DNA from 2 places in the Mesorhizobium sp. RCAM 05104 genome. Region 1 is predicted to be linked to the other one. Evidence: predicted binding sites of a transcription regulator. Region 1 holds the regulator's gene; the other holds the start of a gene.
What was found. The regulator LexA, encoded in region 1, represses DNA repair genes until DNA is damaged. The targets are predictions, from matches to a motif close to TGTTCNNNNTGTGTTCNG.

Region 1 (15,800 bases):
ATCTTGGCGCGCAGGGCGAGGCCAACATGGTCGATGTCGGCGACAAGGCGGAGACGATGCGCACGGCGATCGCCGAGGGTTTTGTCTCCATGCAGCCAGAGACGCTGGCAATGATCCTCGCGGGCGACGCCAGGAAAGGCGATGTGCTCGGCACCGCGCGCATCGCCGGCATCATGGCGGCCAAGAAGACGCATGAGCTGATCCCGCTCTGCCATCCGCTGCTGCTGACCAAGGTCTCCGTCGACATCGAGCCCGACCGTGCTTTGCCGGGTCTGAAGGTCACCGCGCTGGCGCGTGTCACCGGCAAGACGGGCGTCGAGATGGAAGCATTGACCGCCGCTTCGGTTGCCTGCCTGACCATCTACGACATGGCCAAGGCGGTGGACCGCGCCATGGTCATCTCCGGCATCCGGCTGGTTGAAAAGACCGGCGGCAAGTCGGGCGACTACAAGGCAGGCGCCTGATGGCGCTGGTTCCGGTCGCCGACGCGCTCGAGCGCCTGCTGGACGGCGCCGTGCCGCTGGCAGGCGAAAGCGTTCCACTTTTCGAGGCTGTGGATCGCGTGCTGGCGGAACCGGTTGTCGCGCTTCGCACCCAGCCGCCCTTCAACGCCTCGGCCATGGACGGCTACGCGGTCCGTGCCGCCGACGTGGCGTCGGTGCCAGCGCGGCTTTCCGTGATCGGCATGGCACCGGCCGGGCGCGGCTTTGACGGCACGGTCGGCAAGGCCCAGGCCGTGCGCATCTTCACCGGTGCACCGCTGCCTGACGGCGCCGACACGATTGTCATCCAGGAGAATGTCCGGGATCTCGGCGTCGGCAACATCGAAGTGACCGAGCCGACAGCCGAGTGGCGCAACATCCGCCGCATCGGCCTCGACTTTTCGAAGGGCGACATCCTGCTTGAAAAAGGCCGCTTGCTCGATCCGGCGGCGCTGTCGCTGGCGGCATCGGCCAATCATCCCCGAGTGAGCGTGGTGCGACGACCGCTGGTCGCCATCATCGCCACCGGCGACGAGCTGTTGCCGCCCGGCAGCGAACTCGGGCCGGACCAGATCATCTCGTCCAACGCCTATGGCGTCGCCGCCGCCGCGCAATCGGTGGGCGCCCGCGCGCTCGATCTTGGCATTGCAGCCGACCGCAAGGAGGCCATCGCCGCGTTGGTCAAGAAGGCGGTCGCGGCCGGTGCGGATGTCATTGTCACCCTTGGCGGCGCCTCTGTCGGTGACCATGACCTGATCCATGACGTGCTGACCGGCGAAGGCATGCATCTCGGTTTCTGGAAGATCGCCATGCGTCCCGGCAAACCGCTGATGTTCGGACGCCTCGGCGAGATCAGGTGCATCGGCCTGCCGGGCAACCCGGTGGCAAGCCTGGTTTGCTCGCAATTGTTCCTCAAGCCGCTGCTGGCGCGGCTTGGCGGCCGCAATCATCGTCAGGACATACGTACGGCGCGACTGGGCGCCGCAATGCCGGCCAATGATCTCCGCCAGGACTATGTGCGCGCCGTGGTCCAGGAAGATGCCGACGGGCTGGTTGCGACGCCGTTCAGCATCCAGGATTCCTCGATGCTGAGGATGCTGGCCGACGCCAATGGGCTGATCGTGCGGCCGCCATTTACCCCCGCGGCCGCGGCGGGCGAGGCTTGCAGCGTGCTGATGCTACGTTGAATGAATCCAACATAAGCCATTAACAACAATACGAAAATGATCTCGTCCTATTCCGAGATCAAGGTCCGGGTCAGCGGATGAGCCGGACTGGCAAGGCCGTCGACAATGCTGTAATGATGCTGGTCGGGCTCGACCACGGTGCTGGTCGTGGCGCCAAGGCCGGTCCAGATGTTGGCAAGCAATGCGTTCTGGCGCAGGAACTCGGCGCGCTCGCCACCACCGGCCCAGCAGGTGATGCGGACACCATCCATGGGGCGCAAAAGAGCCGGGCTCTCGGTCAGCGCCTCATGTTCATCGATCGCCAGTGTGGCGTTCATCTCGGTCAGCATGATCGGACGCAGGTCATGGACGCCTGAAATCGACACGACGTGGCGGATACGCCGCGCGACATTGGTCGCCAGTGGCGTGGTTGTCGTCACCATCCGGCTGGCAAGATGTCCGCCAGCCGAATGCCCGGTCAACATCAGCGGTCCGTCGACCATTTCTGCCGCCTTGGCGATCGCCGCCCCGATTTCCCCGACGATGCCGGCGATGCGTGCTTCCGGGCACAGCGTGTAGGAGGGCATCGCCACGGCGAAGCCGCTGCTGACCGCGCCATTGGCGAGATGCGACCAGAAACTCTTGTCGAACGCCATCCAGTAGCCGCCATGGATGAACATCACCAGCCCCTTGGGCGTGGCGCTGGGAAGGAAGAGATCGAGCCGATTGCGACGTCCGTCGCCATAGGCGATGTCGAGCCGTGCCCGGCCCTCTGCCGAAAGTGCATTGCGAAACGCTTGCGCCGGTTCGACCCAGGCCGCCGGCCAGCGGTCGCTGCCGGCGATGTTCGCGCCGTTGGCATAGGCGCCGTCCCAATCGACAATGTGACGCTCGAGCACTGGCACCCTCCCCCAAACGGCATCGTTTTTCAGCGCTAGCAATGGCCACCGCAGCGCCTTGCGTCAATGCTTCCACGCAAAACATTTTAGGCTTGAAACAAATTTCGACTGATGCGATCCTGCCTGACGAACAGCCGACAAAATGGGAGGTCTGCTGTGCGGCCCGAACCCTGCGGATGCTCACCCTGTCCGGGTTGGCGTCAAGCGAGGTGCGACCGGCGGCACGAAGCCTCCTCTTAAAAAGCAGGACCTTCAGATCCACCATATCCGGCCAGGCGCCTCGCGCACTGGCCAGGCAGCAGACGGGATAGCGGCGACATGCTAGGGCCTTCAGCGCATATCGACACGTTCACGCGCGATCACCTGCCGCCGCCGGAGCAATGGCCGGACTTCCTGCTCGACGGTTTTGATTATCCCGAACGCCTCAACGCCGGCGTCGAATTGACCGACAGGCTGGTCGAGAAAGGCCTCGGTGACCACACCGCGCTGATCGGCAACGGTCGCCGCCGCACCTACAAGGAACTGTCCGACTGGACGAACAGGCTGGCCCATGCGCTGGTCGAAAATTATGGCGTCAAGCCGGGCAACCGGGTGCTGATCCGTTCGGCCAACAACCCTGCCATGGTGGCTTGCTGGCTGGCTGCCACCAAGGTCGGCGCCGTGGTCGTCAACACCATGCCGATGCTGCGCGCCGGCGAGCTTGCCAAGATCGTCGACAAGGCGGAAATCACCATCGCGCTCTGCGACACCAGGCTGATGGACGAAATGACCGCCTGCGCCAAGGACAGCGCGTTCCTCAGACAGGTCATCGGCTTCGACGGCACCGCCAACCATGACGCCGAACTCGATCGCGCGGCCCTCGACAAGCCGGTTATCTTCACCGCCGTCAGCACCGGCCGCGACGACGTCGCCCTGCTCGGCTTCACCTCCGGCACGACCGGCGTGCCGAAGGCGACGATGCATTTCCACCGCGACCTGTTGATCATCGCCGACGCCTACGCCCGAGAGATTCTCCAGGTGACGCCGGACGACATCTTTGTCGGCTCGCCGCCGCTCGCCTTCACCTTCGGCCTTGGCGGCCTCGCAATCTTCCCGTTGCGCTTCGGCGCGGCGGCGACGCTGCTCGAACAGGCGACGCCGCCCAACATGATCCATATCATCGAGACCTACAAAGCAACCATCTCCTTCACCGCGCCAACCGCCTACCGCGCGATGCTGAAAGCCATGGATGAGGGCGCCGACTTGTCATCGCTGCGCGTCGCCGTTTCGGCCGGCGAGACGTTGCCAGCTCCGGTTTTCGAAGAATGGACGCGAAAGACCGGCAAACCGATCCTCGACGGTATCGGCGCCACCGAAATGCTGCATATCTTCATCTCCAACCGCTTCGACGACATGAAGCCGGCGTCGACGGGCAAGCCCGTGGGTGGCTACGAGGCGCGGATCGTCGACGAAGAGATGCGCGAGGTGCCGCGCGGCGCGACTGGCAGGCTGGCGGTACGCGGGCCGACCGGCTGCCGCTACATGGCCGATATCAGGCAGAAGGACTATGTGCGCGACGGCTGGAACCTCACCGGCGACACCTTCACCCAGGATGAGGGCGGCTTCTTCCATTTCGCCGCGCGCTCCGACGACATGATCATCAGCGCCGGCTACAACATTGCCGGGCCCGAGGTCGAGGCGGCGTTGCTGTCGCATCCTGATGTCGCCGAATGCGCGGTGATCGGCGCCGCAGATGCCGAACGCGGCCAGATCGTCGAGGCGCATGTCGTGCTGGTCCAAGGCGTGGCGCCTGATGCCTTGACCACCAAGCGCCTGCAGGACCATGTCAAGGCAACGATCGCCCCCTACAAATACCCGCGATCCGTGAAATTCATCGCCGCCTTGCCCAAGACCCAGACCGGCAAGATCCAGCGCTTCCGGCTGCGCACGGAGAAAATCAATTGAGCGAGCCATACGATCCGGCGTCCGAAGGCGCACAGATGTCGTTCACGGAACGCATGTCCTACAGCGACTATCTGCACCTGGAGAAGGTGCTCGACGCGCAGACGCCTTTGTCGTCCGCGCATGACGAGATGCTGTTCATCATCCAGCATCAGACCTCGGAACTATGGATGAAGCTCGCGCTTCACGAGCTCGGCGCCGCGATCCGCTCCATCCGTGCGGACCGTCTCGAGCCGAGCTTCAAGATGCTGTCGCGCGTCGCCCGCATTTTCGAGCAGTTGAACAATGCCTGGGACGTACTGCGGACGATGACGCCCAGCGAATACACCGAGTTCCGTGACGCGCTCGGCCAGTCCTCGGGCTTCCAGTCCTGGCAGTATCGCGCCATCGAATTCACGGCCGGCAACCGCAACCCGGCCATGCTCGGCCCGCACAAGCACCGGCCGGACCTCAGCCGGAAGCTGGAGGCGATCCTGGCCGAACCATCGCTCTATGACGAAGCGCTGCTGCTTTTGGCGCGCGACGGATTCGACATCGGCGCCGACGCCAGGCGCACGGACTGGCGTGAGACACGCACCGAGAACGAAGAGGTTCTGGTGGCATGGCAGACCGTGTACCGCGACCCGCAACGCTACTGGATGTTCTACGAGCTGGCCGAAAAACTGGTCGACTTCGAGGATTATTTCCGCCGCTGGCGCTTCAACCACGTCACGACGGTCGAGCGCATCATCGGCATGAAGCGCGGTACCGGTGGCACGTCGGGCGCGTCCTATCTGAAGAAGATGCTCGAGGTCGTCCTGTTTCCGGAGCTCTGGACGGTTCGCACCCGGCTCTGACTTTTCAGGTGACGGCCGTCTTCACGGCGAAGCGGGCATCCTGCCAGGCGCCGGTGCGCAGGATATCCTCCAGCACCTCGACCGCCTGCCAGACATCCTTGTAGCCGACATAAAGCGGCGTGAAGCCGAAGCGGATGGTCGACGGCGCGCGGAAATCGCCGATCACGCCGCGCTCGATCAACGCCCGCATCACCTGGTAGCCATGCCGATGAAGGAACGAAACCTGGCTGCCACGCTCATTGCCATTGCGCGGACTTTCGAGTTCGAGGCCGTAGGCGCCGCATCTGGCTTCGACGAGCTGGATGAACAGCTCGGTCAACGCAACGCTTTTCTTGCGCACCGCCGCCATATCGACCTCGTCCCAGAGATCCAGCGCGCCCTTTAGCGCCCGCATCGACAATACCGGCTGCGTGCCGCACAGGAACCGGCGGATGCCGACGCCCGCCGCATAGCCCTGTTCGAAGGCGAAAGGCCACGCATGGCCCCACCAGCCGCTGAGCGGCTGGCGGGCATCGCCATGGTGGCGCTTTGCAGCATAGATGAAGGCCGGCGAACCGGGGCCGCCATTGAGGTACTTGTAGGTGCAGCCGACAGCGAAATCGGCATTGGCGCCGTCGAGCTCGACCGGCAAGGCACCCGCCGTGTGGCAGAGGTCCCAGACGATCAGCGCGCCGGCTTGATGGGCCTTGCGCGTCAGCGCCGCCATGTCGCGCAACTGGCCGGATTTGTAGTTGACGTGGTTGACCAGGATGACAGCGACGCGCTCATCGATCAGCTCTTCGATGGTTGGCGCATCGACGCCCTCGAGCCGCAGCACAGTGCCCGGTCGCGTCGATGCCACGCCTTCGGCCATATAGAGGTCGGTTGGAAAGCTGTCGCCCTCGGCGACGATGACCGACCGGTCTGGCCGCATGCCAAGCGCCGCGTGAAGCACCTTGTAGATGTTGATCGAGGTCGTATCGCAGACCACCGTCTGGCCAGCCGCGGCGCCGATCAGGCGTCCGAGCTGGTCGCCGAGCGCGACCGGCATGTCGAACCAGCCGGCGGTGTTCCAGGCACGGATGAGGTCGTGCGCCCATTCTTGTGTCGCGGCCTTCTGGATCTCGTTGAAGACGGCCGGTGAAGCGGCACCCAGCGAATTGCCGTCGAGATAGATCACCCCTTCCGGCAAGACGAAGCGATCGCGCATGGAGCGCAGCGGATCCGCGGCATCCATCGCCTCGATTGTTGCGAGATTGGGAATTGCATTCATGATCGATGTCCTCCGCGCACAGGCACGTCCAAATGAACACGACAGGTGAAGTCGGCCGACCGATCATGCGCAGTCTGCCGGATTGTGTCAAATATTATATATAATTTACACCATGGAAGGCTTTCATATATAATCTGGCGTCCAGTGCGTGGGATGGCAACGATGTTGGATGAAGGACACTCGAAGACTGAAGCGGCCTACAGGCTGCTGCGCCGCGATATCCTCACCACCCGCCTGAGGCCCGGCGCGCCGCTCAAGCTCAGCACGCTGCGCAATAGCTATGGCATTGGCTGGACGCCGTTGCGCGAAGCGCTGTCGCGACTGGAGGCGGAGCGCCTGGTGACTTCCATCAGCAATCGCGGCTTCGCCGTCGCTGCGGTCTCGCGCACCGAACTCGAAGATCTGTCACGCGCCAGGCTGGTGATTGAGCTGCCTCTGCTCCAGGAATCGATCGAGAAAGGCGGCCATCAATGGGAAGATGCCGTCGTCACGGCCCACTACCGGCTGTCGCGCTGCAAGACGGCGGTTGATGACCCTTCAGATGAAGTGGTCGACGGATGGGACGAAAAGCACGAGGCTTTCCACGCGGCGCTACTCAGCGCGGCAACATCCCCCTGGCTGCTCAACTTCCAGTCCACCATCGCGGATCAGTTGCGTCGCCATCATCGCTTCCTGGGCCTTGCGCCAACCTTGCGGGCGGCCACCGGCCAGTTGCATGGCTATGAGGAGGCCATGGAGGCGTTGCGCCAGGCTGTCGCGATCGAACATCACACCGCGCTCATGGAAGCAGCGCTGGATCGTGACATCGAACGCGCGAAAGCGCTGATGACGGTGCACATCGGCTATACGCTGCATGTCTATGTCCATGCCGGTGACGGCAGCCCAAACAAGCGGTGAGGTAGACGAACTGAGGCAAAAGCCGACATAGGAATTTCTCGGGCAAGAGTTGGCGTTTTGGCTTCGTTTCGTTCACGGCGGGCGAACGATTGGTGAAAGTGAAAAAGCAGCTTCCCGACGTCTCTGGGCGATTGAGGCCAAGCCTCGGCACACGCTGGTCCACAGGCCGTTAACCATAACAATTTCAACGCGTGCAAGTGCACTGTGGCGGCGGCCGGCCGGGGATCACGGCCCGCTGCCAGGCGCCAAATAATTTCAGCCGTCTTAACAAATTCACTAAACTTTAAACGGTTGCGGAACACAACTGGAACAGATAGTGTTTGTTCTGGGTTTGTTTTTCGATTCTGGTTCAAACCTTCGTTCAATGCCTCGGGGGCCGCCATGCTGACGCGCAAGCAACATGAACTGCTGATGTTCATCCATGAACGGCTCAAGGAAAGCGGCATTCCGCCATCCTTCGACGAAATGAAGGAAGCGCTCGATCTCGCTTCAAAATCCGGAATTCATCGACTGATCACGGCGCTCGAGGAACGCGGCTTCATTCGCCGGCTGCCGAACCGGGCGCGCGCCCTGGAAGTGCTGCGGCTGCCCGATTCGATCGCGCCCGGCCTCAACGCGGCGCGCAAATTCTCTCCAAGCGTCATCCAGGGCAGCCTCGGTCAAGGCGGCGGCCTTGGCCGGCAGATCAAGCCGGCGTCTTCACGCATGCCCTCGGCCGGCAATGACGACGACGTGGTCTCCGCGGTGTCGATCCCGGTGATGGGTCGCATCGCCGCCGGCGTGCCGATCGACGCCATCCAGCATCAGACGCATTCGATCTCGGTGCCGCCGGACATGATCATGGGTGGCGAGCACTATGCGCTGGAGGTCAAGGGCGACTCGATGATCGAGGCCGGCATCTTCGATGGCGATACGGTCATCATCCGCAATGCCGATACCGCAAGTCCGGGCGAGATCATCGTGGCACTGGTGGACGACGAGGAGGCGACGCTGAAGCGGTTTCGCCGCAAGGGTGCCTCGATTGCCCTCGAAGCCGCCAATCCGGCCTACGAAACACGCATTTTCGGACCGGACAGGGTCAAGGTGCAAGGCAAGCTCGTTGGGCTGATCAGGCGCTACTGATCAGTGCTGGTGACCGCCTTTTCAGGGTTGCGATAGGGCGGCAGGCCCCTCGCCTCGCGTGAGAATTTGCGCTGGGTGTGCCAAGGTCGATATGGCCTGTTCACAGCGAAGCTGACCGTTGCTGGCATGATTGCCGATCGACGATCGAAGAAGACGGCCGCACTGCCTTTGCGGGCGAGTTGCCGCTTGGTGATGACCAGAACCAGCGGATTGTGACAGGGATCATAAGCTGTCGCGTCATTGATGACGATCAGTTCCGCGAAGCCGCAGGCCTTCCACGCGTCCTTGCGATCCTCGACTTGCGCAATGATAGCGCCAGACGGGTGCCTTGCGAGACATACGCCGGCGGTGCAGTAGAAAGGCGCTCCCGGCGGCAGTTCGGCGGAATCCGCGATGTCGAATTGTCCGTCTCCCTTGTCGAACACCTCCGGCACGACGACGGTTTCGGATGCCAGTGCGCGTTTCCAGTTGTCGACGGTGAATTCGTTCGGACGCGCCCGGCTGACCGCGAGTTCGCCGCCGCCGATCGGCAGCGCCACTAGCCTCGCGTCCTCCGAGATCAGCACATCCGGCGCGCGCGTATCCGAAACGGTCAACAGGCCGGCAAGCGCGAATGGCAGAGCCAGGAGCCGCAGCCACGTTGTCGCCATCGTCGCGATGACCAGGGCGATCGCCACCAGCAGCACGGATTGCTGTGAAATCAACCCGACGGCATCGATCGGTGAGCGTTCCGAGATCCACGCCGACAAGGCGATCATCGCGGACAGGCCTTTGCCCATCACATAGAGGAAGGGACCGTCGACGCCGAACGGCATCGCCAGCGCGCTGAGGACGGCGAAAGGCATCACAACCAGCGAGACGATCGGCATGACGGCCAGATTGGCGAACAGGCTGAGCGGCGACACGCGCTGGAAATGCCAGATGGCGAAGAGCGCCGTCGCGCTGCCGGCGATGATGGAGGTCATGGCAAGGCCACCCATCGCCAGCAGGAATTTTCGCGTCAGGAAACTGGGCAATGACCGCTTTGGCGGCGGCGGTCTCGTCTTTCCCGCACGATGATCCGACCAGCCGGCATAGGCACCGACCAGCGCCGCGGTCGCGGCGAACGACATCTGGAAGCTTGGGCCGACCACCTCATGCGGCGACACCACGATCACGGCGATCGCCGAGATTGCCAGATTTCGCATGGTCAGTGCCGCGCGATCGAACAGCACGGCAATCAGCATCACCGCCAGCATGATGAAGCTGCGCTCGGCGGCAACGACGACGCCCGAGATGATGAGATAGGCGGCGATCGAAAAAAGTGCTGCGGCTGCCGCGTATTTCTTGACCGGCCGGCGCGCGGAAAAGTCCGGAAACAGGGCGAACGCGCCGCGCAGCAAACCCATGATGGTGCCGGCGACCAGCGCCATGTGCAGTCCGGAAATGGAAATGATGTGATAGATGCCGGTCCGCCGCATCGCTTCGTTGATTTCATCGGGAATGCCGGCGCGCACGCCGACGATCAGCGCAGCGGCGATTTCGCCTTCGGCGCCACCGACGCTGCCCCTGATATGGTCTGCGATGGCTTCGCGGGCATTTTCTACCGCCAAGGAAAGACGGGCCACCAGCGGCATGTCGTCGTTATCGGCCGCGACGATCCTTGGATTGCCAAGGAAGAAGCCGCTGCCGCCTATGCCGGAGAAATAGCTGTCGAAAGAAAAGTCGTAGCTGTTCGGGCGCACCGGGCCGGTTGGCGGCAACAACTTGGCATAACCCGATATCAGGGAGCCGGCGGTCGTTTCGGCCGGTATCTTGCGTGCCGAAAGCCGAACGCGTTCCGGCATATAGCGTAATTTCGGCCGTGCGGTCGACGTCACGTCGATGGTCAGCCGAATGCGGCCGCTCTCCATCTGGTCGAGCGAGACGACGCGGCCGGTGACTTGCGTCGAGATCTCCGAGCCCAGCATCTGAGTTCCGGCCCGCCACGTCTCGACCTTGCCGGCAAGAAAGCCCAGCGCGCACAACAATGCTGCCATGAAGCACAGATGGGTCTTCGGCCAGGGACGCGAGACAAGCGCACAGAGCCCCGCGAGGGCGACAACCGCGACGGGTTTTGCAAAGTCAGGCTCCGTCGCCAGGGAAAAGTAGCCGACCGCTCCGCCAGCCAGGCAGACCGGCACCAGCAGGAAGGCAATGCCTCGGTCAAGTTCGAGGTCCGCCGCCACTGCCGCGCTATGGCGCAGGCGAGGCAGCGAAACCCGACGGAATTGCCGGTGCAGGCGCAGGATCGCGCCGGCTTCTGCAACCGGAACGGGATTGGAGACATCCGCCTGTAACGGATGGTCTCCGGGGCTCGGCACGAGGGGCAATGACGATGGCAGCGAGGTCGGCGGAGGCGTCGCAAACAGGGACCGTTCGCTGACGCCAATGGCGGCGTCCTCGCCCTGATCCGAGCCCCAGCCTCGTCCAGCCATCGGGTCTGCCCCTTGCGCCCTCGACACCCTATGCTACATGAACGCGCAACGCGCGAAAGTCCGCGCATCCACACCCGCTTCAGCCGTTTCCCGAGAGTTCCATGCCCGACAAGGTCGTCACCCGTTTTGCCCCCTCGCCCACTGGCTTCCTGCATATTGGCGGAGCCCGCACGGCGCTGTTCAACTGGCTGTATGCAAAGCACACCAGCGGCATCATGCTGCTGCGCATCGAAGACACCGACAGGGAGCGTTCGACCGACGCTGCGACCGCAGCCATTCTCGACGGGCTTTCCTGGCTCGGTCTGACCTGGGACGGCGAGCCGGTGTCGCAGTTCGAGCGCGCGCCGCGCCACCGCGAGGTGGCTGAAGAACTCGTGCGCATGGGCAAGGCCTACTACAGCTACGAGACGCCTGCGGAACTCGAGGCGATGCGCGAGGCCGCACGCGCCAAGGGCCTGCCGCCGCGCTACAATGGCCAGTGGCGCGACCGCGCCCCGTCCGAGGCGCCCGCGGGCGTCAAGGGCGCCATCCGCATCAAGGCGCCAACCGAGGGCGAGACGGTGGTGCACGACCGCGTGCAGGGCGAGGTGCGCTTTCCCAACAAGGACCTCGACGATTTCATCATCCTGCGCTCGGACGGCAATCCGACCTACATGCACGCTGTCGTCGTCGACGACCACGACATGGGTGTCACGCACATCATCCGTGGCGACGATCACTTGACCAACGCCGCCCGGCAGACGGTCATCTATCGCGCGATGGGCTGGGACGTGCCGTCGATGTCGCACATCCCGCTGATCCACGGCGCCGATGGCGCCAAGCTGTCTAAGCGGCACGGCGCGCTCGGCGTCGAGGCGTATCGCGCCATGGGCTATCTGCCGGAGGCGCTGCTCAACTATCTGGCGCGCCTCGGCTGGAGCCACGGCGACGACGAGATCATGTCGATCAAGGACATGATCTCCTGGTTCGACATCGGCGACGTCAACAAAGGCGCTGCCCGCTTCGATTTCGCCAAGCTGGAGGCGTTGAACGGCGTCCACATGCGGCGCATGAGCGATGCCGAGCTGTTCGACATCTTCATCGCCACCTTGCCCTATCTCGAGGGTGGCCCGGCCATGGCCGCGCGCCTCGACGACAGGAACAAGGCCCAGTTGCTGGCAGCACTTCCAGGCTTGAAGGAGCGCGCCAAGACGCTGGTCGAGCTTGTCGATGGCGCCGCCTTCCTGTTTGCCACCCGACCGCTGCCGATCGACGACAAGGCGGCACTATTGCTCAATGACGATGCCCGCAAAATCCTGCGCGGGGCCCACGAAGCCTTGAGCGCTGTTTCAGGTGACTGGACGGCCGCCGCGGCTGAGGCAGCAATCCGCGACTACGCGCAGGCCGGCGGCCATAAACTCGGTGCCGTGGCCCAGCCCTTGCGCGCCGCGCTGACCGGCAAAAGCACCTCGCCGGGTGTGTTCGACGTGCTTGCGGTGCTGGGGCGCGAGGAAAGTCTGGCGCGCATAGCCGATCAAATCGATTAGCAGCAAACTGGCCCAAGAAGATTGGCATTGAAAGGGGCGTTTCGCAGTGCAACATTAGGCCTTGGCCCAATCTGGCACGCACCTCCTGAAATGCGGTGGCGAATACGCGCATTGTGGTGATTTCGACGTGTCGCCTTGCACAATTTGCCTTTGCCGGCATGAGGAAACAAGAAGGAGTTTGCAATGACCGAAGCTGCGACAAAACTGGAATTTGGCGGCACGACCCAGGAGGCCACGGCAAAGCTCGAATTCGCAGGCAAGACTCATGAGTTCAAGGTGCGAAGTGGTTCGGTCGGGCCTGATGTCATCGACATCGCCTCGCTCTACAGCACCACCGGCGCCTTCACCTACGATCCCGGCTTCACCTCGACCGCGAGCTGCGAGTCCGAAATCACCTTCATCGACGGCGACGCCGGCATCCTCCTGCACCGCGGCTACCCGATCGACCAGCTGGCCGAGCACGGCGATTTCCTCGAGGTCTGCTATCTCCTGCTCTACGGTGAATTGCCGACCAAGGCGCAGAAAGACGATTTCGATTACCGCGTGACGCGCCACACCATGGTGCACGAGCAGATGTCGCGCTTCTTCACCGGCTTCCGCCGCGACGCGCACCCGATGGCGGTGATGTGCGGTGTGGTCGGCGCGCTGTCGGCCTTCTACCACGACTCCACCGACATCTCGGATCCCTACCAGCGCATGGTGGCGTCGATGCGGCTGATCGCCAAGATGCCGACGATCGCCGCGATGGCCTACAAATACCACATCGGCCAGCCCTTCATTTACCCCAAGAACGAGCTGAATTTCGCCGCCAACTTCCTGCATATGTGCTTTGCCGTGCCGTGCGAGGAATACAAGATCAACCCGGTGCTGGCGCGCGCCATGGAGCGCATCTTCATCCTGCACGCCGATCACGAGCAGAACGCCTCGACCTCGACCGTTCGTCTCGCCGGTTCGTCGGGTGCCAACCCGTTTGCCTGCATCGCCGCTGGTATCGCTTGCCTGTGGGGCCCCGCCCATGGCGGCGCCAACGAAGCAGCGCTGAACATGCTGGGCGAGATCGGCCATGTCGACCACATTCCGGAGTTCATCGCCCGCGCCAAGGACAAGAACGACCCGTTCCGGCTGATGGGCTTTGGCCACCGCGTCTACAAGAACTACGATCCGCGCGCCAAGATCATGCAGAAGACGGCGCATGAGGTTCTTGGCGAACTCGGTATCAAGGACGATCCGCTGCTCGACATCGCCATGGAGTTGGAAAAGATCGCGCTGACCGACCCCTATTTCATCGAAAAGAAGCTCTACCCGAATGTCGACTTCTATTCCGGCATCACGTTGAAGGCGCTGGGCTTCCCCACCACCATGTTCACCGTGCTGTTCGCGGTCGCCCGCACCGTCGGCTGGATCGCCCAGTGGAAGGAGATGATCGAGGACCCGCGCCAGAAGATCGGCCGCCCGCGCCAGCTCTACACCGGTGCGCCGGAGCGGGACTACGTGCCGATCGCCAAGCGCTGATCGCGCCCGAAAACGTTATAAAAAGCGCCCGTCTGGGCGCTTTTTATTTGCTCCTACGAAGTTTGACGTGGCGAAGGACGACATCCGCCGCAATGTCGCCGGAGGGCTTGTCCGTCGCCATGCGCCTCGCAACCTCTCCGAAACCATCCTTTTGCCAGGCGCGATAGGCGGTGTCGGAAAACAACGCCTCAAGCTGCCGCGCCAGATAATGCGGCCGCACATATTGGTTGTAGCTTTCCGGCACCACCGGCCGGTCGGCAATGAGATTGGGCAAGGCGGCGCTCCATACCGTGATCAGGCTCTGGACCATCCGCATGATCGGATCGAACCTGTAGCAGGAGATCATCGGCACACCCGACAGCGCCAGTTCCAGCGACACTGTTCCCGACGCGATCAGCGCCGCATCGGCCTTGCCGAAGGCCTGCCATTTGCGTTCGGGATCAAGGATGATCTCCGGCTTTTCGTCCCAGCGGGCGACCGAGGTTCTGACCAGATCGGCGACATGCGGCACCGTCGGCAACAGCAGGCGCAAGCTGTGTCCCCGCGCACGCAGGATCGACACCGTCTCGCCGAACGAACCGATAAGCCGATGCACTTCGCCGCGACGCGAGCCGGGAAGCACAAGCAATGTCTTGACACGATCGCCCGACAGGTCGCGCGGCCGATCCTGCGCCCCGGCCGCGCTAAGCACGCCCGGATCATGCGTGAGGCGATGCCCGACATAGGTGCCGGGCGGCCCGCCCAAGCGGCTGAGCTCCTTCACCTCGAAGGGCAGGATGCAAAGGATGTGGTCGATGTAGGGCTTCATCGCCACCGCCCTGCCCGGCCGCCACGCCCAGACGCTCGGACAGACGTAGTGGATGATCGGGATCGCCGGATCGGTGGCGCGGACCTTTTTGGCCACGCGCAACGAAAAATCCGGGCTGTCGATGGTGATGAGGCAGTCGGGCTTTTCACCGGAGACCGCGGTTGCCGTCTGGCTGATCCGCCGCATCAGGCGCGGCAGGTCGCGCAGGATGGCGCTGAGCCCCATCAGCGCGATCTCATTACCGTCGAACAGTGGCACCAGTCCGAGCGCCTGCAAATGCCGGCCGCCAATGCCGACGAGATGAACCTCGCGACCGGTCTCGCGCTTGAGCGCCTGAACGATGTCGGCGCCAAGCAGGTCACCGGACTCCTCGCCGGCGACGATGGCGATCTTCAACGGTTTCTCAACTGCCATGCGCCGGCTCCGCAGCAGGCAGGCCGATCACGAACAGACCAAGTTCATTGGCGCGCGCGACAACCGTGGGACCTTCTAGGATCAGGGAACGGCCGGCTTCAACGGCGATCCCCGCCAATCCGGCGGCATGCACCGCCTCGACGGTCTGGGGTCCGATGGACGGCAGGTCGGCCCGCAGTTCCTGACCGGGCTTGGCGCATTTGACCAAGACACCGCGCGTCCTTCCGGCGAGCCGGCCGTGGCTACGCAGTTGCTTCGTCCGCTCAAGCAGCCCGTCGGTGCCCTCGATGCCTTCCAGCGCAATGGCTCGGCCACCAACCGCAACCGCCGCCTGGCCGATATCCAGCGCGCCGATGGCTTTTGCCGCCGCATGCGCCGCCTCGATGTCGCGCCAGTCGGATTTTCGCGGTACTGCCTTGGTCAGCGAGCCCTCGGTCGCGACCAGTTCGGGCACGATCTCATGGGCGCCGACGACCTTGATGCCACTAC
Region 2 (15,800 bases), 1.6 Mb from region 1:
GCTGCTACGGAAGGCGACACGCATTCCGGCACCAGCGTGCCTGCTGAAGCGCACGGCACGTTTCCGCCATTCGATCCTGCGACGTTTCCGTCGCAGCTTCTGTGGTTGGCGATCACTTTCGGGCTGTTCTATCTCTTCCTGAAGCGGGTGGTGATGCCGCGTGTTGGGGGCATCATCGATGTCCGCAACGATCGCATCACACAGGATCTCGACCAAGCAGCCAGGTTGAAGGGCGAGGCCGACGCCGCTGTTGCTGCCTACGAGCAGGAACTGGCGGAAGCCAAGACCAATGCCAACGCGATCGGCCAGCAGGCCAACGATGCGGCCAAGGCCGAAGCCGAGACCGCACGCAAGAAGGTCGAGGCCGCGCTTGACCAGAAGCTTGGCGAGGCCGAGGCGCGCATCGCTTCCATCAAGGCCAATGCCATGAAGGAAGTCGGCACCATCGCCGAGGACACCGCTTCGGCGATCGTCGAGGCACTGGTCGGCGGCAAGGCCAGCAAGGCCGAGATCGCGGCCGCGGTCAAATCCGTGGCCGGGTGAGGAGCGCATCATGGACGCCACATCTCTCGCAACGCTTTGGGCAACGGTAGCCCTCGTCATCTTCCTGGGCGTTGCCGTCTACATCAAGGTGCCAGGCCTGATCGCCAAGGCGCTCGACGCCCGCGCCGCCAGGATCAGCAATGAGCTTGATGAAGCGCGCCGGCTGCGCGAGGAGGCCCAGCAACTGCTTGGCCAGTATCAGCGCAAGCGCAAGGAAGCCGAGCAGGAAGCCGCCGACATCGTCGCGGCTGCCAAGCGCGAAGCCGACATGCTTGCCGCGGATGCGCACAAGAAGACCGAGGATTATGTTGCCCGGCGTACAGCCCTTGCCGAGCAGAAGATCGGTCAGGCGGAGCGTGACGCGATCGCTGAGGTCCGCGCCAGCGCCGTCGACATCGCTGTCGAGGCTGCGCGCACCCTGCTGGCCGGCAAGATCGACGCCAAGGCCGGTGCCGACCTCTTCAAGGCATCGCTTGCGGATGTGAAGTCGAAGCTGAACTGAGCCTCTTGTTCAAGCAAGGATCGAAGCCGCCCGGGAAACCTGGCGGCTTTTTTGTTGTTGCGGAAATGATCTCCCCGTCGAGGAAGGAGATTACCCGCTCAGCCGTTTCGCCAATCCCTTAATTCAATCAAGTCCGGCCAGGCTCTCTTCTTCCGCCACCTCGACGCCGCCCAGCCTGAAGGGCGCGAAGGACACGCGGTGCAGCCGTGCGACAGGCCCATGCGCCTCGATCGCCGTGCGGTGGCGGACCGTGGCGTAGCCCATGTGGACCTCGAACCCGTAGCGATCGTGATGGTTGCCGCAACCGCACATCATTCTGTCCCGCATCACCTTGGCGACGATCGAGGCGGCGGCGATCGATTGCGACCGCTGGTCGCCCTTGATCAGCGCCCGCCCCGCGCAAGGCAGGCCTGGCGGCACGTCGCGCCCGTCGGCGAGCGCGAGCTTCGGCTGAACAGGCAGGCCGACCAGCGCACGGCGCATGGCCTCCAGGCTGGCCTTGAGGATGTTGCTGCCGTCGATGCCCTCGGCGCTGATGGACGCCATCGAAACGCCCAGCGCGGAACCAAGAATTCGCAGGAACAGCGCCTCGCGCTGCAAGTGGCTGAGGCGCTTGGAATCGTCGAGCCCGTCTGGAATGTTGGCGGGGTCGAGCACCACCGCCGCGGCGACCACTGGCCCAGCTAGGGGGCCGCGACCGGCCTCATCCATCCCGGCCACCGGCCACAGACCGTCGGCCATCGCCTTCGTCTCGAAGGAGAAATCGGGCTTCTCGACGATTTCGAAGAGAAGCGGAGAATCGGAACGCGCGCGAGCCATGTTGCGGCGAGGTTCGCATCGGCTCCGATTCTCCGCAAGTCCCTCCGGGTCGGGTGGGGCGCCGGACCGGGAGGGCACCGTCTGCAGGCCGGGGCAGGCCGGACGGGATTCTTGTGCTGCGACAGATCAAACCACCGCAGTGAATTGACCTCTCAAAGCAGCGTCAGCTGCAGCTGGTCCTTTCCGGCGGAAACGAACTGGTCGGTCCGAAGCGCACGCCGTTCGACATTGAGGCCGAGCCGCTTGGCGGTGATCTCGAAACGCCGGCCTATCTGCCAGGCGTAGGGACCGGCACCCTTCATGCGCTTGCCCCATTCCGAATCGTAATCCTTGCCATCACGCATCGAACGGATCAGCGACATCACGTGGCGGTAGCGGTCGGGATAGTGGCGCAGCAGCCAGTCCTTGAAGATCGGACTCACCTCCAGCGGCAGGCGCAGGATGACATAACCCGCCTCGCGCGCGCCGGCCGCGCGTGCCGAATCGAGGATGCGTTCCATCTCGGGGTCGGTCAGGCCGGGGATGATCGGCGCCACCATCACCGAAGCCGGAATGCCGGCATCCGAAAGCTGCCGGATAGCCTCCAGCCGCTTGGTCGGCGTCGATGCGCGTGGCTCCATCGTTCTGGCCAGCATGCGGTCGAGCGTCGTCACCGACAGCGCCACCTTGGCCAGCCCGCGCTCGGCCATGCGCGAAAGAATATCGATGTCGCGCGTCACCAAGGCGGACTTGGTGACGATGCCGACCGGATGGCCGCGTGCTTCCAGCACCTCGAGGATCTCGCGCATGATCCGGTATTGCTTCTCGATCGGCTGGTAGGGGTCGGTGTTGGTGCCGATGGCGATGGTGCGTGGCTGATAGCCGTCCTTCGACAGCTCCTTGTCGAGCAAGCGCGCCGCATCCGGCTTGGCGAACAACTTGGATTCGAAATCGAGACCCGGCGACAGGCCCATGAAACTGTGTGTCGGCCGGGCAAAGCAATAGACGCAGCCGTGCTCGCAGCCGCGATAGGGGTTGATGGAACGGTCGAAGGAAATGTCGGGCGATTCGTTGCGGGTGATGATGGTGCGAGGCTTCTCGACCTGCACTTCGGTCTTGAAGGGCGGCAGTTCCTCCAGCGAATTCCAGCCGTCATCGAAGACATGCCGGCTGACCGGCTCGAATCGCCCGGAAGGATTGATGCCCGCCGACCTGCCGCGATTGCGGTCCGGACGGACACGCACGCCGCTCTGCTCGATCATTGCATTGGCCATCTCGGCTCTTCCTGCCCCGAAAGCTGCAATGTCGGCGCGCACGATCTGTTCCATTTTCGCCCGCTCCCAGGGACTGTCCATGTTGTGTCGAATCGCTCGGTTCATGAAATTATTCCTATTTTGCCGATGAGAACAAAGCAAGAACTTTTTATGGTGCAGCGCAAGAACTGGCGCTCTGCGCCGCTTTCCGCTATTCGGCTAATGATGCTCAGCGTTCTCATAGAAACCCGAAATGACGAGGAGGCTCTCGCCCGCACGCTCGCCTCGCTGATTGGCGGCGCGGTCGAGGGCGTGGTGCGCGAAGTCATCGTCTGCGACACGGGTTCGACCGACCAGACGCATCGTGTCGCCGAGCATGCCGGCTGCCACTATGTCGCGAGCGGCGGTGTTGTTGCGGGCATCCGGCAAGCCAAGGGTGAATGGCTGTTGCTGCTGGAGCCCGGTGCGCGGCTGGTGGAGGGCTGGATCGACGAGGTCGTTGCCCACACGGCCAGGCAAACCATGGCGGCGCGGTTCTCGCGGGTGCGGGCCAGCCGCATGCCGTTCCTGGCGAGGGTCTTTTCGGGAAATCGCGCTTTGGCCGAGGGACTGGTGATCAGCAAACAGCAGGCCGCCGCCGCGGCGAAGAATGCCGGCAGCGCCGAGGCCATCGCGCGTGGCCGCGCGACAAAGCGGCTCGACGCCGAGATCTGGGTGGCGTCGCCGAAGCAAGAGCACCGCTCCCCGATCTGATTTTTGCAGTTGCTCTCTCCATTGTGCATTGCACAAAATCTGACGCGGGATTAGCTTCCTGTAGAGGCGGGTGAATTTGGTTTGGGTCATGCCGAGGGCCGAGCGCCGATGCGTATCAGTGCCGCTCTCATAGCCGAGGATCCGATGAACCTTTCGACATCAGACAAATCTGGTGCTGCCAGTCTCGAGGCAATCGCGCGCAATGGCAGCCTGCTGCGCCGCATCGCCGTGCGCATTCCGACCTATTTGACGGATCTGCGCGAAAACCCCGCCTGGTTGCCGATGTTCGTTTTGGCCCGCACCATGCCTGGGCGCCGGATGCACTGGCTGGGCGCAAGGCGCGCCCATCCGGCCGAAAATGCCGGGGATACAATGTTCGCCGGCATCGAGCGCGCCGCGGTGGTCGAAGCGCTGCGCTCCGACGGGCTGTTTTCAGGCCTGGTCCTGCCGCCGGCGATTCACGAGGAGATCGCGGATTTCGCCCAGCGCACGCCTTGTTTCGGTAATTTCGATCGCCGTCTCGAATTCATGCCGGGTGAACATGCCGAGGCCGAGAAGCGCTTTGGCCGCTCGCTGCTCAGCGGCCATTATTTCGAACGCACACTCGACTGCGGTGCAGCGCTCGCCATCCAGCGCGATCCGCTGCTTCTCGATATCGCCGCGCATTATCTCGGCGGCCAGGCAAAACTGATCACGACGCGCGTCTGGTGGAGCTTTCCGACCGGCGAGGCCTCGGACGCCGACAAGAACCTTGCCTCGCTGGGCAAGTACCATTTCGACCTCGACGATTGGCGCATGCTGAAATTCTTCTTCTATCTCAAGCCCGTCGACGCCGACACCGGTCCGCATGTCTATGTCAGGGGCAGCCACAACCGCCGCGCCCTCAAGCATCAGCTCACCTTGCTGGTGGGGCATCCCGCGCAGGAGGTTCTGGATGTCTATGGCGAGCAGAGCCCGGTGACGCTGACCGGCGAAGCGGGCCTCGGCTTCGTCGAGGATCCGTTCGGTTTCCACATGGGCACAGTGCCGGCGCGCACGCCGCGGCTGATGATGGAAGTCGGCTTCGGCGTATCGCCGCCGTCACGCCGGCGGTTTCATGGGGAACCTGTCATCCGCTGAACGAGAACTATTCGAAGCTCATCTCGACAGGCATCCAGCGCGAGCGGCGCCTGGCTTGTCGCTGCGCTTTGCTTTCCGTGTCGAAATCCACCGGGATCGGCTGCTGGCTGAACCGTTCTTGGTCGTCCAGCGCGTTGATGATGACAATCGCTCTGGCGTCGGCGTCTGCGGTGATCGCGGCGACATAGACGCCGCACTCCCGGCAGATCAAATAGTCGGCCGTCCTCAGCCCAAACCGGTATCGGTGCAATCGCATTTCGTCCTTGACCGAGATGATCAGCCTGCCGTCCGGGTCGGCAACGGCGCGCGAACCATGTTTGACGCAGAACGAGCATTGGCAGGCGCGAACTTCGATCTGTGATGGGTCGAGCCCGGTTGAAAATCCAAGGCGTATGTTGCCGCAGTGGCATCCGCCAGTATGCATGGTCATCGTATCTGCCTTGTCGTGAACGGCGATGATCGCCTTCAGGCAAGATACTTTTCCAGGGTCCGGTGCGGAATGGCGTTTCGAAGGCGCCGGTAGCGTTCTGCCTGGCAAACGCGACGCGAAACCGGTGCTTTGCCTCGGCTTTTACGGAGCCGATTTTCCGCGCCGCAGATGCTCGTCGAGGCGCGGCATGATCTCGACGAAGTTGCACGGCATGTGCCGGTAATCGAGTTGCGCTTTCAGGATGCCGTCCCAGGCGTCCTTGCAGGCGCCGGGCGAGCCCGGCAGCACAAAGACGAAGGTGGCGTTGACGACGCCGCCGGTGGCCCGGCTCTGGATCGTCGAGGTGCCGATCTTGTCGTAGGAGATGCGGTGGAACACTTCCGAAAAGCCATCCATGCGCTTTTCGAAGATCGGCTCCAGCGCTTCCGGCGTCACGTCGCGCCCGGTGAACCCGGTGCCGCCGGTGGTGATCACGACATCGATGGTCTCGTCTTTCGACCAGCCCAGCACCTTGTCGCGGATTTTTTCGCGGTCATCGGTGACGATATCGCGGGCGGCAAGCCTATGGCCGGCTTCAGTGATGCGATCGACCAGCACCTGGCCGGATTTATCGTCGGCAAGGCCGCGTGTGTCCGAAACGGTCAGCACCGCGATGCGCACGGGAATGAAGGAACGGCTCTCGTCAATTCTGGCCATCAGCTCCCTCCGATGCAATGCTGCGCGTCGCCGCGACGAACCAGTCGGGCTGGCGGGTGCGGATCTCGGCGGCCGCGCGCTTGGCGACATTGCCGGTCTCGAACAGGCCGAAGCATGTCGCGCCCGATCCGGACATGCGCGAAAAACCCGATCCAGCCTTGTTCAGCCAGGAAAGTGCCCTGCCTATGGCGGGCTGTATGGCAAGGGCTGCCGGCTCGAGATCGTTGCGGGTGACCTCCAGCCAGTTGCGCAGGCTGTGAAAATCGATGATGCGCGGCAGCGGCGGCAGGCCTTCATTGTCGCGCCGAGACAGCGCGTTGAATATTTCGGCCGTCGAGACCGGCGTGCCTGGATTGACCAGCACCAGCCCCAGTGTCGAAAAATCCGGCACCATCGACAGCTCGTCGCCAATGCCGCGCGCGACCAGCGGCTTTGCCGCCAGGCACATCGGCACGTCGGCGCCAAGCGAGAGGCCGATCCGCGCCAGTTCGGCGCCTTCTATGTCGAGGGCCCAGGTCTCCGCCAGCCCGCGCAGCACCGCCGCCGCGTCGCTCGAGCCGCCGCCGACGCCGGAGGCGACCGGCAGGTTCTTTTCGAGCCTGATGGCGACCGGTGGGGTTCCCTGCGGCCCGGCCGCCCTGCGCAGGGCATCACGCGCCTTGAGCACCAGATTGCTGGCGTCGAGAGGAACCGTCGGCGCGTAGCGGCCGGACACGGTGAAATCATCTCTGTCGGCGAGCGCGATCTCCACCCGGTCGCCAAAACGCGTGAACACCGCCAGGCTCTCGATCAGATGATAACCGTCCGGGCGCCTGCCTGTGACATGCAGGGCAAGATTGATCTTGGCATGCGCAGGCCAGGCGCGTGCACCGATGACGGTGTCCGCAGCGTCTGATGTATGCGGGATGATGCTCAGTCCTTGGCCAGCCGGTATTCGCCGGTCTTCGGATCCTTCACCAGCGTTCCCATCGTGCCGTTCGCCGCCTGCTTTTCGGTTCGTCGCACCTTGGCCGTCACGCGTTCGGCTTCCCGCACGAAGGTGCGGTAGCCGAAATAGGCGGCGACGCCAACGACGGTGAAGAAAATGATCTGCGGCATGTCAAAACTCCTCCCACGCTGGGCCGGCAAAGGCGGCCGGTCGGGTCGGTTGATGCATGTCGCCCAAAAGTGGATCCGATTTTGGGAAAACGACATGCATAAGACTTCGAGCACTCATGCTAGACGGTTTTATCCGGTTTTCAAAGCCCGAAGCGAGCCCACAGCGCGCGCTCTTCCGCCGCATCGATGACGCCGCTGGCGGCAGCCGCGGCAATATCGGGCGCCGAAAAGCCTTTGCTCGAGCCAAACAGACCGAAGCGGCTGAGGAAACCGCGCGGCGCTGTGATCAGCCTGAGCTGGGTTTTCGATCCGAAACGGGTTTTCAGCACCGTGCGCATGTCGCCGAGCGCATCGACCAGGCCGAGTTCGAGCCCCTTCTTGCCGGTCCAGAACAGGCCGGTGAACAGGTCCGGATCGTCTTTCAGCTTCGAGCCGCGCCGCTCCTTGACGAGATCGATGAACGTGTCGTGCACCTCGAGCTGCAGCGCCTTCAGGCGCTCGACGTCTTCCTTCTTCTCAGGCTTGAATGGATCGAGCACGGCCTTGTTCTGGCCGGCGGTGTGGACACGGCGCTCGACACCGATCTTCTTCATCAGTTCCGGGAAACCGAACGAGGCCGAGACCACGCCGATCGATCCGACGATCGACGATGGATCGGCGAAAATCTCGTCGCCGGCGGCCGCGATCATGTAACCGCCCGATGCCGCGACGTCCTCGACGAAGACCAGTACCTTTTTGTTCTTTTCCGTCGCCAGGTCGCGGATACGCTTGAAGATCAGCCGCGACTGCACCGGCGAACCTCCCGGCGAGTTGATCGAGACGGCAACCGCCGGCGCGTCGAAGGAAAATGCCTTCTCGATGAGGCCGGCGGTGGAGGCCAGCGACAGGTTCTGCCGGAACTGGCCGCCCGACATGATCGTGCCGTGCAGCCGGATGACCGGAATGGTGACGACGGTGGAGCGCCAGGATTTCGGCAGCAGGCGGTTGAAAAGACGTTTCACGATGGCGCGGTCTCCGGTCGATGGGTTGCAGGCATGTAGGGATTCCCCGGCCAACGGCAATGTGGCGGCCAAGAATAGCTCAGTCTCCGAACAGCGAGGCGAGACCGTTGGCAATCATTTCGCTGCGCTCGTCAGGGCCGTGGCCCGATTGCGCATGAAGCATCAGGGGAGGGCGGATGGCGAGTCTTCCACGCGCTCCGAGTATTGCCCGCACGACGATGCGGATCGCTGCGGCGTCGGGGCGAGGATGCACGGCGAGCAGTTCGGCATCGCCGAAACGGCCAGCGAGGGCGTCGAGAATGGCGCCGAGCTGTTCGGGCCGCGCAATGACGGCAAGCCCGCCGCGCGGCCTGACCACCGCCGCGGCACTTCGGATCCAGCTCTCGAACAGCCCGTCCTCCATGACATGCGCTTCCTTTCTCAGGCGATCGGGCGTGGCGCGGTCGCGTGCGGCGTTGAAGGGCGGGTTCATGATGACGAAGTCGAAGTCATTGTCGGCGAGGCCGGCCGCCGCCCGCGCCTTCCCCGACACCGTGACATCGGCGACGAGCACGGACGCGCGATCGCTGAGATGCGCATTGCCGGGGTGGGCAAGGGTGGCAGCCGCGAAGGCCGCCATTTCCGGCGCGCGTTCGACAAGCACCGCCTCGGCGGTCGGGCAGCGCGACAGCACCGCCAGGCCGGCGGCCCCGGCTCCGGCGCCGAAATCGGCGAGACGTCCGCCAAACGAGGATGGCACGGACGCCGCAAGCATCATCGCATCCATGCCGGCGCGATGGCCGCCATGCTTGGGCTGCACGAGCCAGAACCGGCCGCGATGGAACGCGTCGACCGTGTGGGCCGGCGTGTCCGGGGCAAGGGCGGCTGGTACGGCGGACATTATTTTCCGCGAATCTCGTTGGCGATGCCGGCGTCGGTCAGAATGCGCCGTGCGGCGTCGGCCTGATCCGCGTCGACCATGATGCGTCGCGGCAGGATACCGAGCGAGCCGTCGAGCACGCTCATGTTCTGGTCGGCGACGAAGCAACCGATGCCGGCATCGCGCATCAGCGATTCGACAAAGGAAATGATGACGGCGTCGTTGGTGCGGATGAGCTCTATCATCGGATGAAACTCGCAGCTTGCGCTATTGATGTAAACGGGCAGGGGATTTCCGTGGCAAAGCGGAGCTCCCGCTTCGGTGTCGGTTGACACGCTATCGTTGCCGCCGCGCCAATTCGCCACTTGCCGTGTCGGTGTCTGCCGCCCTAGAGTCTTGTCGGGATTAAGGGTGCCGTCGCACGCGTTATACCAAGACGGGAGTGATTGTCGTGGGTGTCGTTCTCAACATCGAAAACGGGAAGCGGGAGCCCGCCTCCATCAAGGATTTGATCGATCTGACGGCGGCCGATATGGGGCGTGTCAACGAGTTGATCCTGTCCAAGGCCGGCTCCGATGTCGAGATGATCCCGGAGGTTGCCAACCATCTGATCTCGTCTGGCGGCAAGCGGCTACGGCCGATGCTGACGCTCGCCGCGGCCCAGATGTTCGGCTATGTGGGCGAGGGCCACGTCAAGCTCGCAACGTCGGTCGAATTCATGCACACCGCGACTTTGCTGCACGACGATGTCGTCGACGAGAGCGGCATGCGTCGCGGCAAGAAAACCGCCCGCATGATCTGGGGCAACCAGGCGAGTGTCCTGGTCGGGGATTTCCTGCTTGGCCAGGCCTTCCGCATGATGGTCGATGTCGGCTCGCTCGAAGCGCTCGACATCCTGTCGAGCGCCGCCTCGATCATCGCCGAGGGCGAGGTGATGCAGCTTGCCGCCGCCAAGAACCTCGAGACCACCGAGGATGAACATTTCGCGGTCATCAAGGCCAAGACCGCGGCGCTGTTTTCCGCTGCCGCCGAAGTCGGCCCCGTCATTGCCCAGGCGACCCGCAACGACCGCGCGGCACTGCGCTCCTACGGCATGAATCTCGGTCTTGCCTTCCAGTTGATCGACGATGCGTTGGACTATGGCGGCACCAGCAAGGATCTGGGCAAGAATGTCGGCGACGATTTCCGCGAGGGCAAGGTGACCTTGCCGGTCATTCTCGCCTATCGGCGCGGCACCAAGGCCGAGCGCACCTTCTGGAAGCGCGCCATCGAGGACAATGTCGTCGATGACGCCGGCCTGGAAAAGGCGATCGGGCTGATGACCCGCCACGGCGCGATTGCAGACACGATCGGGCGCGCCAGCCATTTCGGCGAGATCGCCCGCGACGCGCTGGCGCCGCTGGAAGCGACGCCGCAGAAATCGGCGCTGATCGACGTCATCGATTTCTGCATCAGCCGGGTGAACTGAGAAGCGCTGCCGCGCCTCTCCGGCGCGGCAGACGAGACGCGCAAGAACGCAATCCGCCGAATCCCGGTCCCACAGTCTCGACAAGCCGCCTTGCCGCAAATTATCTATAAAAAATGGCAAAGGGCACAGACGACACCATCGCGGTGCGCATCAGCAAGATACTGGCGGATCGCATCATCTCGGGCGCGATAGAGCCCGGGGCTCGGCTTCGGCAGGACCATGTCGCCGAGGAATTCCACACCAGCCATGTTCCCGTACGCGAGGCCTTCCGCCGTCTCGAAGCGCAAGGGCTGGCCGTCAGCGAGCCGCGCCGTGGCGTGCGCGTGGCGGCTTTCAATCTGGGCGAGGTCAAGGAGGTCGCCGAAATGCGGGCCGCGCTCGAAGTGCTGGCGCTACGCCATGCCGCGCCGCACCTGACGCCAGCCATTCTCGATCTGGCCGAGGAAGCGACCAAGGCCGGTGACAAGTCCCGCGATGTCCGGTCATGGGAAGAAGCCAACCGCGCCTTTCACCGGTTGATCCTGGCGCCGTGCGGCATGCCGCGCCTGCTCGCCACCATCGACGATCTGCACGCCGCGAGTGCGCGCTTCCTGTTCGCCGCATGGCGCTCGGAGTGGGAGAAGCGCACCGACCAGGACCACCGGGCGATATTGACCGCCTTGCGGCAGGGAAACACCGAATCGGCGGCAGTGACACTGGGGCGGCATGTCCAGTGGATTGGCCGCAAGCCGGTCAAGACGGCCTCCGGGGCGACGCGCGAGGCCTTTGCAATCGTGGGCTAGACGGCCTTTGCAAAGGGAAGGCTTGCTATCTCCAGGGAATTGTGGATTCGATAATAGATCGAAAACAGAAATTATCTATAATTTGCAATCGATCGAAGGAATCCCAATGGCAAACATCGCATTCACCTCCCGCAAACCTTCTTTCAGCCCGCTCAGACTCCAGGATCGCGCTCTCGGCTGGCAGGTCGGAGCCGTCGTGCTCGGCACGCTGTTCCTGGCGTTGTCGTCCTATATCGAAGTGCCGATGGTGCCGGTCCCGGTGACCATGCAGACTTTCGCCGTGACGCTCATTGGCGCGCTGTATGGCTGGCGGCTTGGCGCGGTCACCATCGCGGCATGGCTGGTCGAGGGCGCGGTGGGCTTTCCGGTCCTGGCCGGAGGCGCGGCCGGTGTAGCGCATTTCGTCGGGCCGACGGGCGGCTATCTCTTCGCCTTCCCGATCACCGGCGCGCTTGTCGGATGGCTGGCCGAACGCGGCTGGAACGGCAACAGGGTGGTGCTTGCCTTCGCCGCCATGCTGCTCGGCAACCTTGCCTGCCTGGTTCTGGGCACGGCATGGCTCGCGGTGATGATCGGCGCCGAAAAGGCCATTACCTTCGGCTTCCTGCCGTTCATCGTCGGCGGCTTGCTCAAGTCGGCGCTCGGTGCCGCGACACTCAAGCTGTTTTCAGGCTACAAGCCGGAGCCGGGCGATCTCAGGCTGTAAGAACAGATGACCATAAGGCTGCGCGCCCATCACCTCCTTTGCCTGCTCACCTATGTGGGCAAGGGATACAGCCCCGCCTTCACCGCCAACTACGACGGGATCGCGGAGCGCCTGAGCCGCGGCGAGGACATCCTGATCGTTTCCGGCCCGGACGACGTCTGCGCGCCGTTGCTCGACGAGCCGGAACCGCACTGCCTGGGCGAGAGCGCGGTGGAGCGGGACCGGCTCGCGGCGGTGGATGTGGAGGAATTGCTGGCGCGGCCAATCCGGGTTGGCAGGCGCCTCGACCTCGATGCGGCGATTCTGGCGCGGATGCGGCAGGCGTTTTCGGCGGGCCTGGTGCGCAAGGCCTGCGGGGGCTGCGAATGGAACGAGCTGTGCGGCACGGTCGCGGCCGGTGGGTATCGCGATACGCAGGTGCAGCGGTCCGCCGTGCCGGGCAAACGCTGATAGTGGTAGCGGAATCCCAATGGTTGAATCTGTGATATATTCGGTTCCGCCGGCGTCAGGGCGGAAATTCCAAGCGGAAAACTGTCCCTTGCCGCCATGGTTTGTTAATCGGGTGACCCGATTGTGAATTTGAGGCGGATTGAAGCGTGACCCCAAAAAGGCCATGCTTTGCCCGGAAAGATCGAGTCTACGTCGATCCCGCTGACGCGGAGATGACGCCTGGCTGAAAGGGATACGATGCAGCAAGGACGTGCGCGCTGGCTGACAAGGCTGGCAATTGTGGCAGGCATGGCGATCTCGACTCTGCCGGCCCATGCCAAGCAAACCACCGAACCGGTCAAGATCACGTCATTCTCGGGGGCCTATCTGGCCGCGCGGATCGCCGAAGGCGACAACGACCTCGACAGCGCCATAGCCTACTACAAGCAGGCCCTGGCCTTCGACCCGAGTGACACCAGCCTGCAGCAGAGCCTGATGCTGTCGCTGATCGCTCAAGGTCGCTTCGACGAATCCCTGGTCTATGCGGACAAGCTCAAGGAAGTTCCCGATGTCGAGCGCTTCTCGCGCCTGGCGCTGGCCGTCGATTCCTTCCACAAGAAGGATTTCACCAAGGCGCAGTACTGGCTCAAGCTTTCGCTGGAATCCGATCTCGACCGGCTGATCTCCGGGGTGATGTCCGGCTGGGCCGAACAAGGCGCCGGTCAGGCCAGCGATGCGATGGCTTCGATCGACAAGCTCCAGGGACCGGATTGGTTCGGCCTGTTCAAGTCGTTCCACCGCGCGCTCATCGCCGATGCGTCGAACATGCCTGAAAAGGCCGAGGCGATCTATGCCGCGACAATGCAGGACACGACCGCCGGCGGCGCCGCTCCCGAAACCTGGATGCGCAACGCCCAGGCCTATGCCTCGTTCCTGGCCCGCAAGGGCGACAAGGCCAAGGCGGTTTCGGTGCTCGACCAGGCCGAGGCGTTTTCGCCCGGCAAGCTGGAAATCGTCGCCTTGCGCGACAGGATCAGCAAGGGCGACAAGATTGCGCCCATGGTTACCGGCCCTTCCGACGGCGCCTCCGAAATCCTGCTCGATCTCGCCACCGCGCTCAACCGCGGCGGCGGCGAGCCGTTCGTCCGTCTTTATCTGCAATACGCCCTGGCCTTGAAGCCCGACAGCGACGCCGCCCTGGTGCAGCTCGCTGCCGTCTCCGAGCAGTTGAAGGACGGCGAGGGCGCCATCGCGCTCTACCGGCGCATTCCCGACTCTTCGCCGCTGAAGGAGCTTTCCGACCTGCAGCTTGGCCTCAACCTTGCCGATCTCGACCGTCACGATGAGGCGATCACCCACCTGAAGGCCTTCGTTGGCGCCCACCCCGACGACATGCGCGCCTATCTGGCGCTTGGCGGCGTCTATTCCTCGAAGGATGACTTCCGCTCGGCCGCCAACCTCTATGACAAGGCCGTCGAGGTGCTGAAGACGCCGACCGCCGCCAACTGGAATATATTCTACCAGCGCGGCATCGCCTATGAGCGGCTGAAGGAATGGCCGAAGGCCGAGCCCAACTTCCGCAAGGCGCTGGAGCTGCAGCCCGACCAGCCGCAGGTGCTGAACTATCTCGGCTATTCCTGGGTCGACATGAACACGAACCTCAAGGAAGGCCTGGCGATGATCCAGAAGGCCGTCGACCTCAGGCCAAGCGACGGTTACATCGTCGATTCGCTGGGTTGGGCCTATTTCCGCCTGGGCAGGTTCGATGATGCGGTGCGCGAAATGGAACGCGCCGTGTCGCTGAAGCCGGAAGATCCGGTTCTGAACGACCATCTGGGCGATGCCTACTGGCGCGTCGGTCGCAAGCTGGAAGCCACCTTCCAGTGGAACCAGGCGCGCGACCTGAAGCCGGATCCCGATGTGCTGGCCACCTTGCAGCAGAAGCTGATGAAGGGCTTGCCGGCGATCGAATCCAACACGGCGCAGGAAACCCCGAAGGTCAAGCCCGAGCCAGTGCCCGCCCCGAAGGGGTGAAGCCGGCATTGTGAATGCGAACGGGGCTCTTCGGAGCCCCGTTTTCGTTTGGATCGATGGTAATCGGCGACGCGCACAGACAGGCGCCGATGCGCTCGGAATTGCCTCAGAACATCTTGCGGTAGACGACGAAGCCGGACCGTTCGCCGACCTTGTCATAGAGCTTCATCGCCGTGTGGTTTGTTTCGTGCGTCAGCCAGTACACCCGGCCCGAGCCGGCGGCCTGGGCGCGTTCGTAGACGCCCTCTATCAGCGCCCGGCCGATACCTTTTCCACGCGAGGCCTGGGTGGTGAAAAGGTCCTGCAGATAGCAGTTCGGCGCGATCGCCGTGGTGCTGCGGTGGAAGAGATAGTGGACGAGGCCGAGGAGTTGTCCCCCGCTGTCGGCGACCAGCGCGTGGACCGGCTCATAGGCATCGAAGAAGCGGGACCACGTCATCGCGGTGATCTCACTTGCCAGGGCCGTCTCACCCGAGCGGCCGTAAAATGCGTTGTACCCATCCCATAGTGGCAGCCATTGGTCGAAGTCCTGGCGGGTGACGGGGCGGATGGCGACCGGGCTGGGCATGGCGGAACCTGTTGTCGTTGACACGGGATGGTCCAGCTACCGAACAGACCGCAGGCTCTCATGGCCGGCAATGGGCCAGCCGCTCGCAATGCTTTCAACATCGTCCCGCACGCTGGCGGCGATCCGTGCCGACGCGCCTTGCTTGACGCTTCGCCGCCGTGTCTCTAGGACGTGCCGGCAAGAGCATGATCCCGAAAAGTGGGTACCGGTTTTCGGAAAGGATCATGCTCAAGGGATGGAACAGGCTCTAGCCTTTGCTGTCGAGGCCACCGTGACGATTGAAATCCCCGCCCATATGCACCCCAGCCGCTCGTTCCAGGGGCTGATCCTGACCTTGCACAACTACTGGGCGGCCTATGGCTGCGTCATCCTCCAGCCCTACGACATGGAGGTCGGCGCCGGCACGTTTCATCCGGCGACGACGCTGCGGGCGCTTGGACCCAGGCGCTGGAACGCTGCCTACGTCCAGCCTTCACGCCGTCCCAAGGACGGCCGCTACGGCGAGAACCCGAACCGGCTGCAGCACTATTACCAGTATCAGGTCATCCTGAAGCCGAATCCGCCGAACCTGCAGGAGCTCTATCTCGGCTCGCTGGTGGCGATCGGCGTCGATCCGCTGCTGCACGACATCCGCTTCGTCGAGGACGATTGGGAGAGCCCGACGCTGGGCGCCTGGGGACTCGGCTGGGAATGCTGGTGCGATGGCATGGAAGTGTCGCAGTTCACCTATTTCCAGCAGGTCTGCGGCATCGAATGCGCGC

Region 2: AC56QP_RS07015 (PA0069 family radical SAM protein) is a predicted target of LexA. The motif match lies at 3,246-3,263, and genes of this name have one in related genera.

Annotation. Positions count from the first base shown of each region.
Region 1 covers NZ_CM185033.1:6,942,247-6,958,046, reverse strand. Annotated here, with positions in the region: gene moaC (cyclic pyranopterin monophosphate synthase MoaC) at 1-464, shown strand, start outside; gene AC56QP_RS33950 (molybdopterin molybdotransferase MoeA) at 464-1,669, shown strand; gene AC56QP_RS33945 (hormone-sensitive lipase) at 1,717-2,547, opposite strand; gene AC56QP_RS33940 (AMP-binding protein) at 2,866-4,491, shown strand; gene kynA (tryptophan 2,3-dioxygenase) at 4,488-5,324, shown strand; gene kynU (kynureninase) at 5,329-6,576, opposite strand; gene AC56QP_RS33925 (GntR family transcriptional regulator) at 6,739-7,473, shown strand; gene lexA (transcriptional repressor LexA) at 7,855-8,595, shown strand; gene AC56QP_RS33915 (ComEC/Rec2 family competence protein) at 8,589-11,051, opposite strand; gene gltX (glutamate--tRNA ligase) at 11,153-12,577, shown strand; gene gltA (citrate synthase) at 12,761-14,089, shown strand; gene lpxB (lipid-A-disaccharide synthase) at 14,133-15,311, opposite strand; gene AC56QP_RS33895 (LpxI family protein) at 15,301-15,800, opposite strand, start outside.
Region 2 covers NZ_CM185033.1:1,336,622-1,352,421, reverse strand. Annotated here, with positions in the region: gene AC56QP_RS07030 (F0F1 ATP synthase subunit B) at 1-543, shown strand, start outside; gene AC56QP_RS07025 (F0F1 ATP synthase subunit B) at 554-1,045, shown strand; gene rnhB (ribonuclease HII) at 1,169-1,864, opposite strand; gene AC56QP_RS07015 (PA0069 family radical SAM protein) at 2,017-3,171, opposite strand; gene AC56QP_RS07010 (glycosyltransferase) at 3,322-3,849, shown strand; gene AC56QP_RS07005 (hypothetical protein) at 3,994-4,968, shown strand; gene AC56QP_RS07000 (GFA family protein) at 4,976-5,398, opposite strand; gene moaB (molybdenum cofactor biosynthesis protein B) at 5,540-6,094, opposite strand; gene AC56QP_RS06990 (4-(cytidine 5'-diphospho)-2-C-methyl-D-erythritol kinase) at 6,081-7,001, opposite strand; gene AC56QP_RS06985 (hypothetical protein) at 7,007-7,192, opposite strand; gene AC56QP_RS06980 (S49 family peptidase) at 7,333-8,193, opposite strand; gene AC56QP_RS06975 (tRNA1(Val) (adenine(37)-N6)-methyltransferase) at 8,273-9,073, opposite strand; gene AC56QP_RS06970 (putative signal transducing protein) at 9,073-9,297, opposite strand; gene AC56QP_RS06965 (polyprenyl synthetase family protein) at 9,504-10,520, shown strand; gene AC56QP_RS06960 (GntR family transcriptional regulator) at 10,634-11,302, shown strand; gene AC56QP_RS06955 (biotin transporter BioY) at 11,409-12,008, shown strand; gene AC56QP_RS06950 (DUF1284 domain-containing protein) at 12,015-12,458, shown strand; gene AC56QP_RS06945 (tetratricopeptide repeat protein) at 12,696-14,471, shown strand; gene AC56QP_RS06940 (GNAT family N-acetyltransferase) at 14,578-15,039, opposite strand; gene AC56QP_RS06935 (glycine--tRNA ligase subunit alpha) at 15,275-15,800, shown strand, end outside.